Regions from separate parts of the Polaromonas sp. P1_A2 genome, predicted to be linked through region 4. Evidence: predicted binding sites of a transcription regulator. Region 4 holds the regulator's gene; each other region holds the start of a gene.
What was found. The regulator LexA, encoded in region 4, represses DNA repair genes until DNA is damaged. The targets are predictions, from matches to a motif close to ACTGTATNNNNATACAGT.
Positions count from the first base shown of each region.

Region 1 (3,204 bases), 290 kb from region 4:
TTGCAAAGTCAGGCTGTGCACCGGCGCCGGCAGCTTTTGCTGCGCCAGGTGTTCCGATATCAGGCGCGCCACGTGGCGCAAATCCTGTGCGGGCTGGGCCGTGCGCACTTCGAGCTCGCCGGTGGGCGGCACGTCGCGGCGCTTGTCCAGGTGCCAGGTGATTTTCAGGGCGCTGAGCCCGCTCTGCCGGCCCAGCAGCCAGGCGTGCAGTTGCACCAGCAGCCGTTCCACGCCGGCCATCAGCGCGGGGGCGTGGGTCACCAGCGCGTTGAGTTCGAGCTTTTCCTCGAAGTGCTCGGGCAGCAGCAGCCATTCATAGTCGTCGGGCGCGCTGCCGCGGGCGCGATCCAGCGCCTGCAGCAGTTCCGCGCCGAAACGCCGCGCCATGCCGTCGCGCGGCAGGCGCAGCAGGTCGTCCCAGGTGCGGCAACCTATGCGCTCGAGCACGCCCAGGTGCGGGCGGGCGGCCGTCAGCGTGTGCATGGGCAGCTCGGCCACACGTTTTTTGACGGCGGCCCCACCCTCGCCCAGCACACGCAAGCGGCCCAGCGCGATCAGGGAAGTCGCGCCCTGCGCGCGCCGGACTTCGGCTTGCAATCCGTTCTCGCCAAAAAAAGCCTCCAGCCGCTGCGCCAGCAGCTGCATCAGCCGCGCCAGCCCGCCAAAGAGGCGCAGGCTGCCCGTCACGTCCATCAGCACCGCTTCGTCGACCTGCGCCACGCGCGGCGTCAGGCCCAGCGCCAGGCTGGCCGCCACCTGCTGCAGCATGGCGGCATCCATGGGGCAAGCCGGCTGGCCCGCCTCAGTGGTGGTCGAGATGCGCAATGCGATCCAGCAACGCATGGATGGGACTCTGGGGTGAACTGAGGGGAAGCGCCACGCGCGACGGCAGCAGCAGGGGCGCCAGTACGCCGGCTTCCTCGCGCTGGCGCCGCGCCCTTTCGCGGCTGGCCGCCAGCAGCGCGGCCAGCCGGGCCGGCCGGGTGTCCAGCAGCAGCGGTGCGGCCAGCGGCGGGCCACGCCGCTTGAACACATCGACCCGCAAGCTGCCCGCTTCATGGGCCGAGCCCTCCAGCCGCACACGCAGCGGCGCGGGCGAGGATTCCTGCTGCGCCCGCAGGGGCCGGAACACAAACAGCAGCTTGTGGTGCGCATGGGCGGCGATCTGCAGGCGGCGCAGGTGCGCGCTGCGCGCGTCGGGCAGCCAGGCCAGCACGCTGTGCACGTCGGCGCATTGCAGGGCCTCGCGCGTGGCCCACAGCAGCGAGGGCGCATCGCCGGGCTGGCCGTCTATGCTGAGCAGGCGCCGCATGTCCAGCGCCCGCGCGCCCAGCGCCGGGCCGAAAGGCAGCCAGGGCGCACCCACCAGCACCGTCAATTCGCGGGCCTGGGCCTGCAGGGCCGCCAGCGCCGGCGCCACCAGGCCCCATTCATGCACGCCGGCCTGGGGCTGCAAGAGCTCGATCAAGGCCCCCCGCGGCCAGCCGCCGCCGGGCAGCACGGCGTCCAGCGCCGCATAGCCCGTGGCGACGGTTTGCACACTCGCGCCGCCCAACTCGCCGGCGCGCCAGATATGGGCATTGGCGAAGTCCGGCAAGGCGCGGGCTGCGGGGGTTGGCGAAAGCATGGCGGGAGGTTCAAATCGGGATAAATACTGTATTTATGTACAGTATATCGATGCCGCCCTTGGCCGCAATCCCTTGGCCCTTTAAAAGCCTCACCCATGCAAGAAGCGCCATCAGCGCGCTCTTGCCATCCCGGAGGCGGCCGGGGCCCAAAAAACGGAGGAAGGCGTAATGCCCTGTAATGGCGCCTCCTCCACGGCGCCCGTACATTGGCGCCTCCTCCGCCTGCAAGCAGGCCGGGAAAGATTTTTCAACCCTGAAGGAGAAGAAACATGGCCACCAACATCACCGTGAACATTTCGGGCGGATCGGACAAGGAAAACGTCACGGCCGCCACATTGGCCAACAAACGGTGGGGAGAGAACGGCACGGCGCGGTTTGGCCAGGCCCAGCAGGTCAATGCCGGCGGCACCACTCTCACGATCTACAAGACAACGGCGCCCCGCCAGCTGTCCATCGCCGTGGACGTGACCGACAACGGCGACTTCACCTTGAACGTGCAGGTGAACCAGAACGACATGACGGTTTCCCAGAGCGGGGTGTAATCCCCCGTAATGGCTTTGCCAGGACCGCCGCCGTAAATTGGCTTCACCCTCTTGAACAGCACGAGGGCAATTTTTTGCCAACACCCCAAGGAGGAAATATGGCCAACGTCAGTGTGAATATCGTAGGCGGAACGGATCAGGAGAACGTGACGGCGGTGACTGTGGGAGCGCAGCGCTGGGGAGTCAATGGCGTTCCATTCGGCCAGGTGCAAGTGGTCCCTGAGGGCTACCAGCTCCTGACGGTCTACAAGACCACCGATCCGACACAGATTTCCATCACGGTCCAGGTGCGCGACCCAGGCAACAACACCTTGAACGTGACCGTGAACCAGGACAACATCCGCGTCGTGGATGCCTGAACAGCAGAGATCCCGGCTTGGCGCTTAGTGCCTGCGCGCCAGGCGGGCCAGCAGCAGCAAACCCACCAGCGTGATCACCACAAAGCAGACAAACGACCAGTTGGCAATCGAGCCGCCCAGAAAGGTCCAGTCGATCTTGGTGCAGTCGCCGCTGCCCTTGAAGATCATGGGGATCGCGCGCTTCAGGGGGAAGGTCTCGATCATTCCGTAAAAATCGCGGCCGCAGGAGGCGATCTCCGGCGGGTACCACTGCAGAAAACTCTGGCGTGCCGCGACAAAGGCGCCAAAGCCCGCCAGCAGCACCATCAGGCCCGAGCCGGCCATCAAAAGGCCGCGGCTTTTGGCAATGGCCGTCACGCCCGCCACCAGCGCCACCAGCACCAGCGCATAGCGTTGCACGATGCACATGGGGCAAGGCTCCAGCCCGACCACATGCTGCAGGTAAAGGCCAAAAGCCAGCATGGCCACACAGGCCGCGGCCACCAGCATCAGCACACGGCGCGGCATGGCGTCGAAATAGGTCAAAAACATCAGGGTCCCTCTTTTTTCTGGGTGGATTATGAATGGTCCAGGGGTTCGGGCGTCTGGAGCGGCATAAGTTCCCGACTGCAATTCATGGAGCGCAGTTTTTTCGCCCTCTTTCAAGCGCACAGGCCAGCATTTGTCCTACAGCTG
Region 1 covers NZ_JBFTZI010000002.1:852,179-855,382, forward strand. The annotation lists gene AC1D09_RS10980 (Y-family DNA polymerase) at 1-843, opposite strand, end outside; gene imuA (translesion DNA synthesis-associated protein ImuA) at 803-1,627, opposite strand; gene AC1D09_RS10990 (hypothetical protein) at 1,898-2,170, shown strand; gene AC1D09_RS10995 (hypothetical protein) at 2,269-2,529, shown strand; gene AC1D09_RS11000 (disulfide bond formation protein B) at 2,554-3,060, opposite strand.
Region 1: the regulator LexA is predicted to act here: its motif matches at 1,654-1,671, upstream of imuA (translesion DNA synthesis-associated protein ImuA).

Region 2 (3,204 bases), on a different contig from region 4:
TTTCTCGCCCAAAGGGGCAATCCGGTAGAGATGCGAGAGCGCGTCCCAATCCACGTCCCCCGATGAATGCTTCCATTCGAATGCCAAGATGAACTCCTTCAATGTTGGGCTTGCACTATAGCCCTCGCGCCCCCAACCTGCCGGGCCGTCAGAACAGGCTGCCCTGCCCCGCAGCACCCGGCGGCCTGAAGCGGCTCAAGTCCAGCTCCATGCGCTGCCGGTTAAAGCCCAGGCGGTTGCAGCATTTCTCAAAGCGCTGCTTGATCAGGTCGGCCCACAGGCCGTAGCCCTTCATGCGCGAGGCGAAATCGCTGTCGTAGTCCTTGCCCCCGCGCATCTCCTGGATGCGCGCCATGATGCGCGCGGCGCGCTGCGGATAGTGCAGCTCCAGCCATTCCTTGAAAAGAGGCGCCACTTCCCAGGGCAGGCGGATCACCGTGTAAAACGCCGAACGCGCGCCGGCCTCCCAGGCCGCCTCCAGCACCTGCTCCATGTCCTCGTTCACAAAGGGAATCTGCGGCGCCACGCTCACGCCCACAGGAACGCCGTGCTCGGCCAGCGTGCGCAGGGTACGCAGGCGGCGGTGCGGCGCCGCGGCGCGCGGCTCCAGCTTGCGCGCGAGCTCGCCGTCCAACGTGGTGATGGTGATGTACACGGCGGCCAGCTTGTCGGCCGCCAGCGGGGCGATCAGGTCCAGGTCGCGCTCCACGCCGCTGGATTTGGTGATCAAGGAAAACGGGTGGCAGGTATCACGCATCACCTCGATCAGCCCGCGCGTGAGCCGCAGCTCGCGCTCGGCCGGCTGGTAACAGTCGGTGCCCGAGCCTATGTTGAGCAGTCGCGGCACATAGCTGCGCTTGCCCAGGTCGGCGCGCAAGGCCTCGGCGATATTGCGCTTGGCGATGATCTTGGTTTCAAAGTCCAGGCCCGGCGAAAGATTCAGGTAACTGTGCGTGGGCCGCGCATAACAGTACACACAGCCATGCTCGCAGCCCCGGTAGGGATTGATGCTGTAGTCAAAAAAGATGTCGGGCGAATCGTTGCGCACAATGGCGCTGCGAGCCTCTTCCAGGGTGACCGTGGTTTCCAGCCGCGGCGCCTCGCCCGCCAGCCCCTCTTCCAGCGTGCCCCAGCCATCGTCCCAGGCCGTGCGCACGTCCTTCTCAAACCGGTGCGCGATGCGCGTGGCGGTGCCGCGGCCTTTGATGGCGTGCAGGGGGATGATGGCGTCGGACACGGGATTCAACCTGGCCTTGAAAGGGGTGAATAAATACTGTACATAAATACAGTATATTGAGGCAAAACCCCTTTGGCAAACGCTTTCAGGACCAGCCGCAATAATGAGCACCCATGCCCGATACCATTCAGCGCCCCCGGAACATCCACAGCCACTACCACGCCCACATCTACTTCGGACCGGACACCGTGGAGCAGGCACGCGCCCTGGCAAGCCGGGCCGGTGAGTTGTTCCATGTGGGTGTGGGCCGCGTGCATGAGCGCGAAGTGGGGCCGCACCCGCGCTGGAGCTGCCAGCTCTCGTTCGACAGTGCGGAGTTCGACCGCATCATCCCCTGGCTGGAGAGCGAGCGCCAAGGCCTGGATGTGTTTGTGCACGGGGTTACGGGCGACGACCTCGCGGACCACACCACGCATGCCTCATGGCTGGGCGAGCCGGCCGAGCTGAAGCTGGAGATGTTCAGGCGCTGAGCTTGCGCGCCGGGGTAAACGGCAGGGGCACTGACTCCACCCAGCGGTACAGCGCCTGCCCCGCGAGCAAGGACAGCGCGAACGCCAGCAGCATGCCCAGCGCATTCGCGGCCAGTTGCGTGGGCCAGAAGTGGCTGACCATGGCATTGACCAGCAGGCACACCGGGAAGTGGATCAGGAACACCGAGTACGAGATACGGCCCAAGTGCACGAGTGAGCGCTTCTGCAGCCAGCGCAACGGCCAGTCATCTTGCGGCACGCGGCTGAGCCACACCAGGACCAGTGCAGTCACCACCGCCACCACCAGCCGCCCCCGGAAGTCCAGCGCCAGGGCCAGCGCGCCCAGGACGGCGATGGCAGCCAGCCAGAATCCGCGGCGCGCACCCGCCTCGCGCGAGGCCCAGAAAGCCAGCATGCCCAGCGCATAGGCGCCGAAGAAATACAGCGCGGTGATGTCAAAAGACGGTTGCCGGTTGAACACCAGCAAGGACAGCAGCGCGATCAGCAAGACGGCCATGGCGCCCGCCGACACCGCCATGCTGGCGCGCAAGCGCCGCGAGGCGGCAAACACCAGCACGGCCATCGCATACAGCTGCAGGTCCATCGCCACATACCAGACACCGGCCGACAGCGACTCCTGGCCCAGCAGGTCCTGCAGCAGCAGGCCATGGGCCAGCAACTGGAGCAGCGTGGGCGCCGCGGGCACCGAAGAATGGTCAAACCAGGGCCTGAGCAGTGCGGCCACCAGCACGCTGGCGGCCAGCGCCACCAGATAGGGCTTCACCAGGCGGCCATAACGGCGCAGGATCAACGGCCCGGCGGACTCAAAGACGGCCGTGCCCTTTGGCGCCAGCGATGCGGCGGCCAGGAAGCCACCCACCACCAGGAAGAGCTGCACCGCCATGCGGCCGTAGTCATAAAGCCAGTCCATGAGCCCGGGTGCATAGCCATACACCACGTCCGACATGGGCCCGTAAAAAGCCAGGTGGTGCCAGACGATGAGCACGCAGGCCAGGCCTTTGAGGGCATCAAGGCCCTGAAGGCGCTGGGGTGTCGTCATACAGTCGCTGCCAGCCTGCTAGGCGCAGACACGCTCACGCGCGGCAAAGTATTCGCGCTTGAGCTGCTCCACAAAGGCCGCGGCGCTTTGCACCTTGCTGACGGCGCCTATGCCCTGGCCGCAGCCCCAGATGTCTTTCCAGGCCTTGGACTTGCTGCCTTCGCCGCCGCTGAAGTTCATGGTCTTGACGTCGCCCTCGGGCAGGTTTTCGGGGTCCATGCCGGCCGCGCGTATCGAGGGCGCGAGGTAGTTGCCGTGCACGCCGGTGAACAGGCTGCTGTAGACGATGTCGTCGGAGCTGCCGTCGACGATGGCCTGCTTGTAAGCGTCGGCGGCGCGCGCTTCGTCGGTGGCGATAAAAGCCGAGCCTATGTAGGCAAAGTCGGCGCCCATGGCCTGCGCGGCCAGCACCGCGCCGCCGGTGGAGATCGCGCCCG
Region 2 covers NZ_JBFTZI010000005.1:236,418-239,621, reverse strand. The annotation lists gene AC1D09_RS19705 (GNAT family N-acetyltransferase) at 1-87, opposite strand, end outside; gene AC1D09_RS19700 (PA0069 family radical SAM protein) at 149-1,237, opposite strand; gene AC1D09_RS19695 (DOPA 4,5-dioxygenase family protein) at 1,351-1,707, shown strand; gene AC1D09_RS19690 (acyltransferase family protein) at 1,697-2,767, opposite strand; gene AC1D09_RS19685 (NAD(P)H-dependent flavin oxidoreductase) at 2,786-3,204, opposite strand, start outside.
Region 2: the regulator LexA is predicted to act here: its motif matches at 1,273-1,290, upstream of AC1D09_RS19700 (PA0069 family radical SAM protein).

Region 3 (3,204 bases), on a different contig from region 4:
AGGTGTTGAGCACCTTGCCGCGCAGCGGCAGGATGGCCTGGCTTTCCTTGTCGCGGCCCATTTTGGCGCTACCGCCGGCGGAGTCGCCCTCGACCAGGAAGACCTCGTTGTGCGCCAGGTCGCGGCTTTCGCAGTCGGTCAGCTTGCCGGGTAGCACGGCCACGCCCGAGCCCTTGCGTTTTTCGACCTTCTGGCCGGCCTTCTGGCGGGTTTGCGCGGCCTTGATGGCGAGTTCGGCCAGCTTGCGGCCGTAGTCGACGTGCTGGTTGAGCCACAGCTCCAGCGCCGGGCGCACAAAGCTGGAAACCAGGCGCACCGCGTCGCGCGAATTGAGGCGTTCCTTGATCTGGCCCTGGAACTGCGGGTCCAGCACCTTGGCGCTCAGCACATAGCTGGCGCGGGCAAAAACGTCTTCGGGCAGCAGCTTGACGCCCTTGGGCAGCAGCGAATGCAGGTCGATAAAGCTTTTGACGGCATTGAAGAGGCCGTCGCGCAGGCCGCTTTCATGGGTGCCGCCGGCGCTGGTCGGGATCAGGTTGACGTAGCTCTCGCGCATGGGCTGGCCGTCTTCGGTGAAGGCCACGCACCACTGGGCGCCCTCGCCTTCGGCAAAACTGTCGTGCTGGGTGTCGGCAAAACCCTCGCCTTCAAACATCGGGATCACCGGATCGCCGGTCAGGGTCTGCATCAGGTAGTCGCGCAGGCCGCCTTTGTAGAGCCAAGTCTGGGTGTCCTTGGTTTTCTCGTTGGTCAGCGTGACGGTGACGCCGGGCATGAGCACGGCCTTGCTGCGCAGCAGGTGGGTGAGTTCGGCCATGGGCAAGGCCGCCGACTCGAAGTACTTGGCGTCGGGCCAGGCCCGGACCGTGGTGCCGGTCTTGCGGTCGCCGTCGCCGTTTTTGCGCAGGTGCAGCTTTTCGGTGACGTCGCCGCCCGAAAACACCAGGTGGGCGACCATGCCTTCACGGTAGGAGGTGACCTCCAGGCGCTTGGACAGCGCGTTCGTTACGCTGACACCCACGCCGTGCAGGCCGCCCGAGAAGCTGTAGGCGCCGCCCTTGCCCTTGTCGAACTTGCCGCCGGCATGCAGCCGGGTGTATACGAGCTCGATCACGGGCGCTTTTTCTTCCGGGTGCATGCCGAAGGGGACGCCCCGGCCGTCGTCGTCCACGCTGACCGAGCCGTCGCTGTGCAGCGTGACCTTGATCTTCTTGCCGTAGCCGGCCAGGGCCTCGTCGGCGGAGTTGTCCAGCACTTCCTGGATGATGTGCAGGGGGTTGTCGGTGCGGGTGTACATGCCCGGGCGCTGCTTTACGGGCTCCAGGCCCTTGAGCACGCGGATCGAACCTTCGGAATATTCGGTGGGTAGTTTGTCGGCCATGGCAGTTGAAAGAATTGCCGCAATTGTAGTCCGGGCCGCAAAAGTCACTGTATGGACATACAGCCGACCCGATTCGGGCGTGGAAACCTGGCGCGGCGCGGCAGCGTTTTGCCATTTTCGTTACAGTCGGCGAATCGTCTCCTGGCCACCCGGGCCTTTTCCTTTTTTCGCCGCTTGCGGCGGCCACCCATGACCACCGACACCAAAAAACTCTCCATGCTGCAGGTGCTGATCTGCGGCGCCACCATCGTCACGCTGTCCATGGGCATACGCCACGGCTTCGGGCTGTGGCTGCAGCCCATCACCCAGGCCCAGGGCTGGACGCGCGAAACCTTTGCCTTCGCGCTGGCGGTGCAAAACCTGTCCTGGGGCGTGTTCGGCATCTTCGCCGGCATGGCGGCCGACCGCTTCGGCGCCTTCCGCGTGATCGTGGGCGGCTCCCTGCTGTACGGGCTGGGCCTGGTGGGCATGGCGCTGTCGCCCACGGGCTTTTTGTTCACCATGACGGCCGGGGTGCTGATAGGCGCCGCGCAGGCCGGCACCACCTATGCCGTGATCTACGGCGTGATAGGCCGCAACATCCCGGCGGAAAAGCGCTCCTGGGCCATGGGCGTGGCCGCGGCGGCCGGCTCTTTTGGCCAGTTCCTGATGGTGCCGGTCGAAGGCCTGCTGATCAGTGGCCTGGGCTGGAAGGAAGCGCTGCTGGTGCTCAGCGGCGCCGTGCTGCTGATCGCGCCGCTGGCGCTGGGCCTGCGCGAAGGCGGCTTTGCCGGCGGCCAGCCGGCCAAACGCGAGCAGACCATAGGCCAGGCGCTGCGCGAGGCCTTCAAGTACCCGAGCTTCCAGTTGCTGATGGCGGGCTATTTCGTCTGCGGCTTCCAGGTGGTGTTCATCGGCGTGCACATGCCCAGCTACCTCAAGGACAAGGGCCTGTCGCCCCAGGTGGCCAGCTACGCGCTGGCGCTGATAGGCCTGTTCAATGTTTTCGGCACCTATATCGCCGGCTCGCTGGGCCAGAAGATCGCCAAGCGGAAAATCCTGGCGACGATTTATTTCTCGCGTGCGGTGGTGATCGCCGTGTTCCTGGCGGCGCCGCTGAGCCCGCTGAGCGTGTATATCTTCGCCAGCCTGATGGGCCTGTTGTGGCTGTCGACCATCCCGCCGACCAACGCGGTGGTGGCGCAGATCTTCGGCATCCAGCATTTGTCCATGCTGGGCGGCTTTATTTTCTTCAGCCACCAGATCGGCTCCTTCCTGGGCGTGTGGCTGGGCGGCTATTTATATGACCGCACCGGCAGCTACGACATCGTCTGGTACATCGCCATCGCGCTGGGCGTGTTTGCCGCCCTGGTGAACCTGCCGGTACGCGAGGCGCCGATTGCACGCGCCGGCGTGCCGCAAGGGGCCTGAGATGGCCAAAAAAGCCGGCCTGTGGGCGCTCGCGGTCATCGCGTCGCTGGGGGTGTTTGCCCTCTACACACGGCCGGAATTCCTGGTCACACTCGCCAACCAGATCTGGGCTTGCTTTTAGGGCCTGCCCGGCGGTTTTGCGAGTGATGGGGGCCGCGCCCCCCAAAAAAGCGGGAAGAGGACATCATGAAAACCATCATCATCACCGGCGCCTCGGACGGCATAGGCGCGGAAATGGCGCGGCAGCTGGCCAAAACCCATGGCGCCGGCGTGGCGCTGGTGCTGGCCGCGCGCAATGAAACGCTGCTGGACGAGGTCGCGCACCAGTGCGCCGCGCACGGCGCGCAAACCCTGGCCGTCAAGACCGATGTGTCCATCGAGGCCCAATGCCGGCACCTGGTGGATGCCGCCGT
Region 3 covers NZ_JBFTZI010000005.1:189,708-192,911, reverse strand. The annotation lists gene AC1D09_RS19510 (DNA topoisomerase IV subunit B) at 1-1,381, opposite strand, end outside; gene AC1D09_RS19505 (MFS transporter) at 1,571-2,791, shown strand; gene AC1D09_RS19500 (SDR family oxidoreductase) at 2,978-3,204, shown strand, end outside.
Region 3: the regulator LexA is predicted to act here: its motif matches at 1,428-1,445, upstream of AC1D09_RS19510 (DNA topoisomerase IV subunit B).

Region 4 (3,204 bases):
TCAGTTCGGCGCGCGAGGTGTTGACCAGCAAGGAGGTGGTTTTCATGCGCGACAGGTCTTCCAGCGTGACGATGCCGCGGGTTTCATCGTGCAGGCGCAGGTGCAGGCTCAGCACATCGCTTTGTTCGAAAAACTCGGCTTTGCTGCCGGCGACTTCGTAGCCGTCGGCCTGGGCCCGTTCGCGCGAGGCCTCGCGGCCCCAGATGATGACCCGCATGCCGAAAGCCCGGCCGTAGCCGGCGACGATTTGCCCGATCTTTCCGTAGCTCCACACGCCCAGGGTCTTGCCCTTGAGGACGGAGCCTATGCCGAAATTAGGGGGCATGGAGGCCGACTTGAGGCCGGCCTGTTGCCAGGCGCCGTGCTTGAGGTGGGCCACGTAATGGGGGATGCGGCGCATGGCTGCCATGACCAGGGCCCAGGTCAGTTCGGCCGGTGCCGTGGGTGAACCGGTGCCTTCGGCCACCGCGATGCCGCGCTCGGTGCAGGCCGCGACGTCGATGTGGCCTCCGACACGGCCGGTCTGCACGATCAGCTTGAGTTTGGGCAGTTTTTCAATGACTTGCCGGCTGAGCTGGGTCCGTTCCCGGATGAGGACGATGACGTCGGCATCCTTGAGCCGGACGGACAACTGGCCTATGCCTTTGACAGTGTTGGTATAGACCTTGGCGGGGTAGGCCTCCAATTTGGCAGCGCAGTTCAGTTTTCGCACTGCGTCCTGGTAGTCGTCGAGGATCACAATATTCATGCCGATATTGTGCCTGCAAGATTTTTCTTGCTTGCGGGAAGGGCTACCCGAACACGCTCATTTTGTATCGCCAGGAAACCTGCTGCGGTATTTCAGCCTGGCGGTAGCGCACTGCGCGGGCTCGTGGGCCTTTGCCGCAGGGGGCGAGTGTGGGCCGGGCTTACTGTTTACTGCAGCGCGGCTTCGCGCTGGGCCATGCGCTCAAGCTCCGCGCAGACGTCGGCCATGCGGCCCGAGATAACCATGCGGCCGGCGCAGGCCGGGCCGACATTGGCGTCGAATTCGCGCACGACGCGCAGGCGGCTGGGCGCAGGGCGCTTGGGCATGGCCTTGCCGGCCGGGGTGGTTTCGCGCGGGGCCGTTGCGGCACCCGAAGAAAAAGGCAATGCCAGCTGGCCGCTTGCGCGCTGGGCACGTGCAGAGGCGCCATACCGGCCGGACCTGGTTTGCGCGGGCACAAACCAGGCAGCCAGCGCCTGCGCGGGGGCCAGCAGGATGGACAGAAGGGGTGAATGTGAAAAACTGACGATTCCCATGATGAACTCCTGTATGAGAGAGGTTTACACAGGCAGGATTTCGGACCGGCGAGAGGCCGGCAGGGCCGCCGCACCAGGGTGTTGGCCAGAAAGCCAAACGCCCGCCACCTGGTGCATGGCCGATTGGATGGCTTACATCAGCATGGTGTTGCGTATCAAACCGACGGCCAGGCCTTCGAGTTCAAACGGTTCACCGGGTTCGACCACGATGGTCTTGAAGTCGGGGTTTTCGGGCAAGAGCTCGATCAGGTTCTTGTTGCGGCGAAAGCGCTTGACGGTAACTTCATCACCGAGGCGGGCCACGACGATCTGGCCGTTCTTGGCTTCCTTGGCCTGTTTGACGGCCAGCAGGTCGCCGTCCATGATGCCGACGTCGCGCATGCTCATGCCGCGAACCTTGAGCAGGTAATCGGGCTGGCGCTGGAACAGGCCGCTTTCAAAATAATAGGTTTGTTCGATATGTTCCTGCGCGAGAATCGGGCTGCCAGCAGCAACCCGCCCTACCAGAGGTAGGGCGAGTTGGGCCAGGCTTTGCAACGGCAGGGAAAACTGTTTGGTGCGCGATTCGTTGATGGAGCGCAGGGTGTCGCCGCGCAGGCGTATGCCGCGGGAGGTGCCACTGACGAGTTCAATGACACCTTTGCGGGCCAATGCCTGCAGATGTTCTTCGGCGGCATTGGCGGACTTGAAACCCAGTTCGTTGGCGATTTCGGCGCGGGTGGGTGGTGCGCCGGTGCGCGCGATGGCGCTCTGGATCAGTTCCAGGATTTGTTGCTGGCGCGCCGTGAGCTTGGGACCTTCGGAGGGAAAATGCGGGAAATCGGCGAGGATGCTCATGGCGGGACTCCTTGGTTCTTCAGTCAGGTCAAGAGGCCGGGGCTGTCACCCGTTTAGCTGTATCGACCTGTTTTAATATCCAGTACCTGTATTTTCATCCAGTTTTTAAAAGATTGCAAGATCACTTTCCATGCATCCTCAAAATATTGTGATTCTGGGCACCGGCGGCACGATTGCCGGCCGGGCCGCCAGCGTGTCGGACAACATCGGCTACACCGCCGCCCAGGTGGGCGTTGAAGAGCTGCTGGCCACGATCCAGGCCCTGGCGCAAGCCGGTTCAGTGCTTACCGAGCAGGTGGCCCAGGTCGATAGCAAGGACATGACTTTCGCCGTATGGGCCAAATTGGCCGCGCGCGTCAGCCATTACCTGGCGCAGCCCGATGTCCAGGGCATCGTTATCACGCACGGCACCGATACGCTCGAAGAGACCGCTTTTTTCCTGCAAGCGCTGCTGGCGCCGGCCAAACCCGTGGTGCTGACCTGCGCGATGCGTCCGGCCACGGCGCTGGTGCCCGACGGGCCGCAAAACCTGCTCGACGCCGTGGCCGTGGCGCGCCACGCGGGTGCGCAGGGGGTGGTCGCGGTATGCGCCGGCGTCATCCACGGCGCGGCGGATGTGCAGAAGGTGCATACCTATAAGCTCGATCCTTTCAGTTCGGGCGACGCCGGCCCCATAGGCTACGTGGAGGAGGGCCAATTGAGGCTGCTGCGCGGCTGGCCGCAAGCCGAAGCGGCGCGCGCGCAAGCCGCCGCCAAAAGCATTGCCGGCCTGGGCGGCGCCGTGCCCCGTGTCGAAATCATCATGAACCATGCCGGCGCCGGCGGCGCCATCGTGCAGGCTTTGCAGGCGCAGGGCGTGCAAGGCCTGGTGGTGGCCGGAACCGGCAACGGCAGCCTGCACCATGAGCTGCAGGCCGCCTTGCTCAAGGCCCAGGCTGACGGCGTCAAGGTGGTTCGCGCCAGCCGCTGCGCCGCAGGGCGGGTGCTGCCCACCCCGGCTGACGCGATTCCGGATTCGGAAGGCCTGAGCCCGGTCAAGGCCCGCGTGAGCCTGATCCTGCAGTTGCTGGCCTGAATCTCTCC
Region 4 covers NZ_JBFTZI010000002.1:558,090-561,293, forward strand. The annotation lists gene AC1D09_RS09600 (D-2-hydroxyacid dehydrogenase family protein) at 1-748, opposite strand, end outside; gene AC1D09_RS09605 (hypothetical protein) at 916-1,284, opposite strand; gene lexA (transcriptional repressor LexA) at 1,417-2,121, opposite strand; gene AC1D09_RS09615 (asparaginase) at 2,252-3,196, shown strand.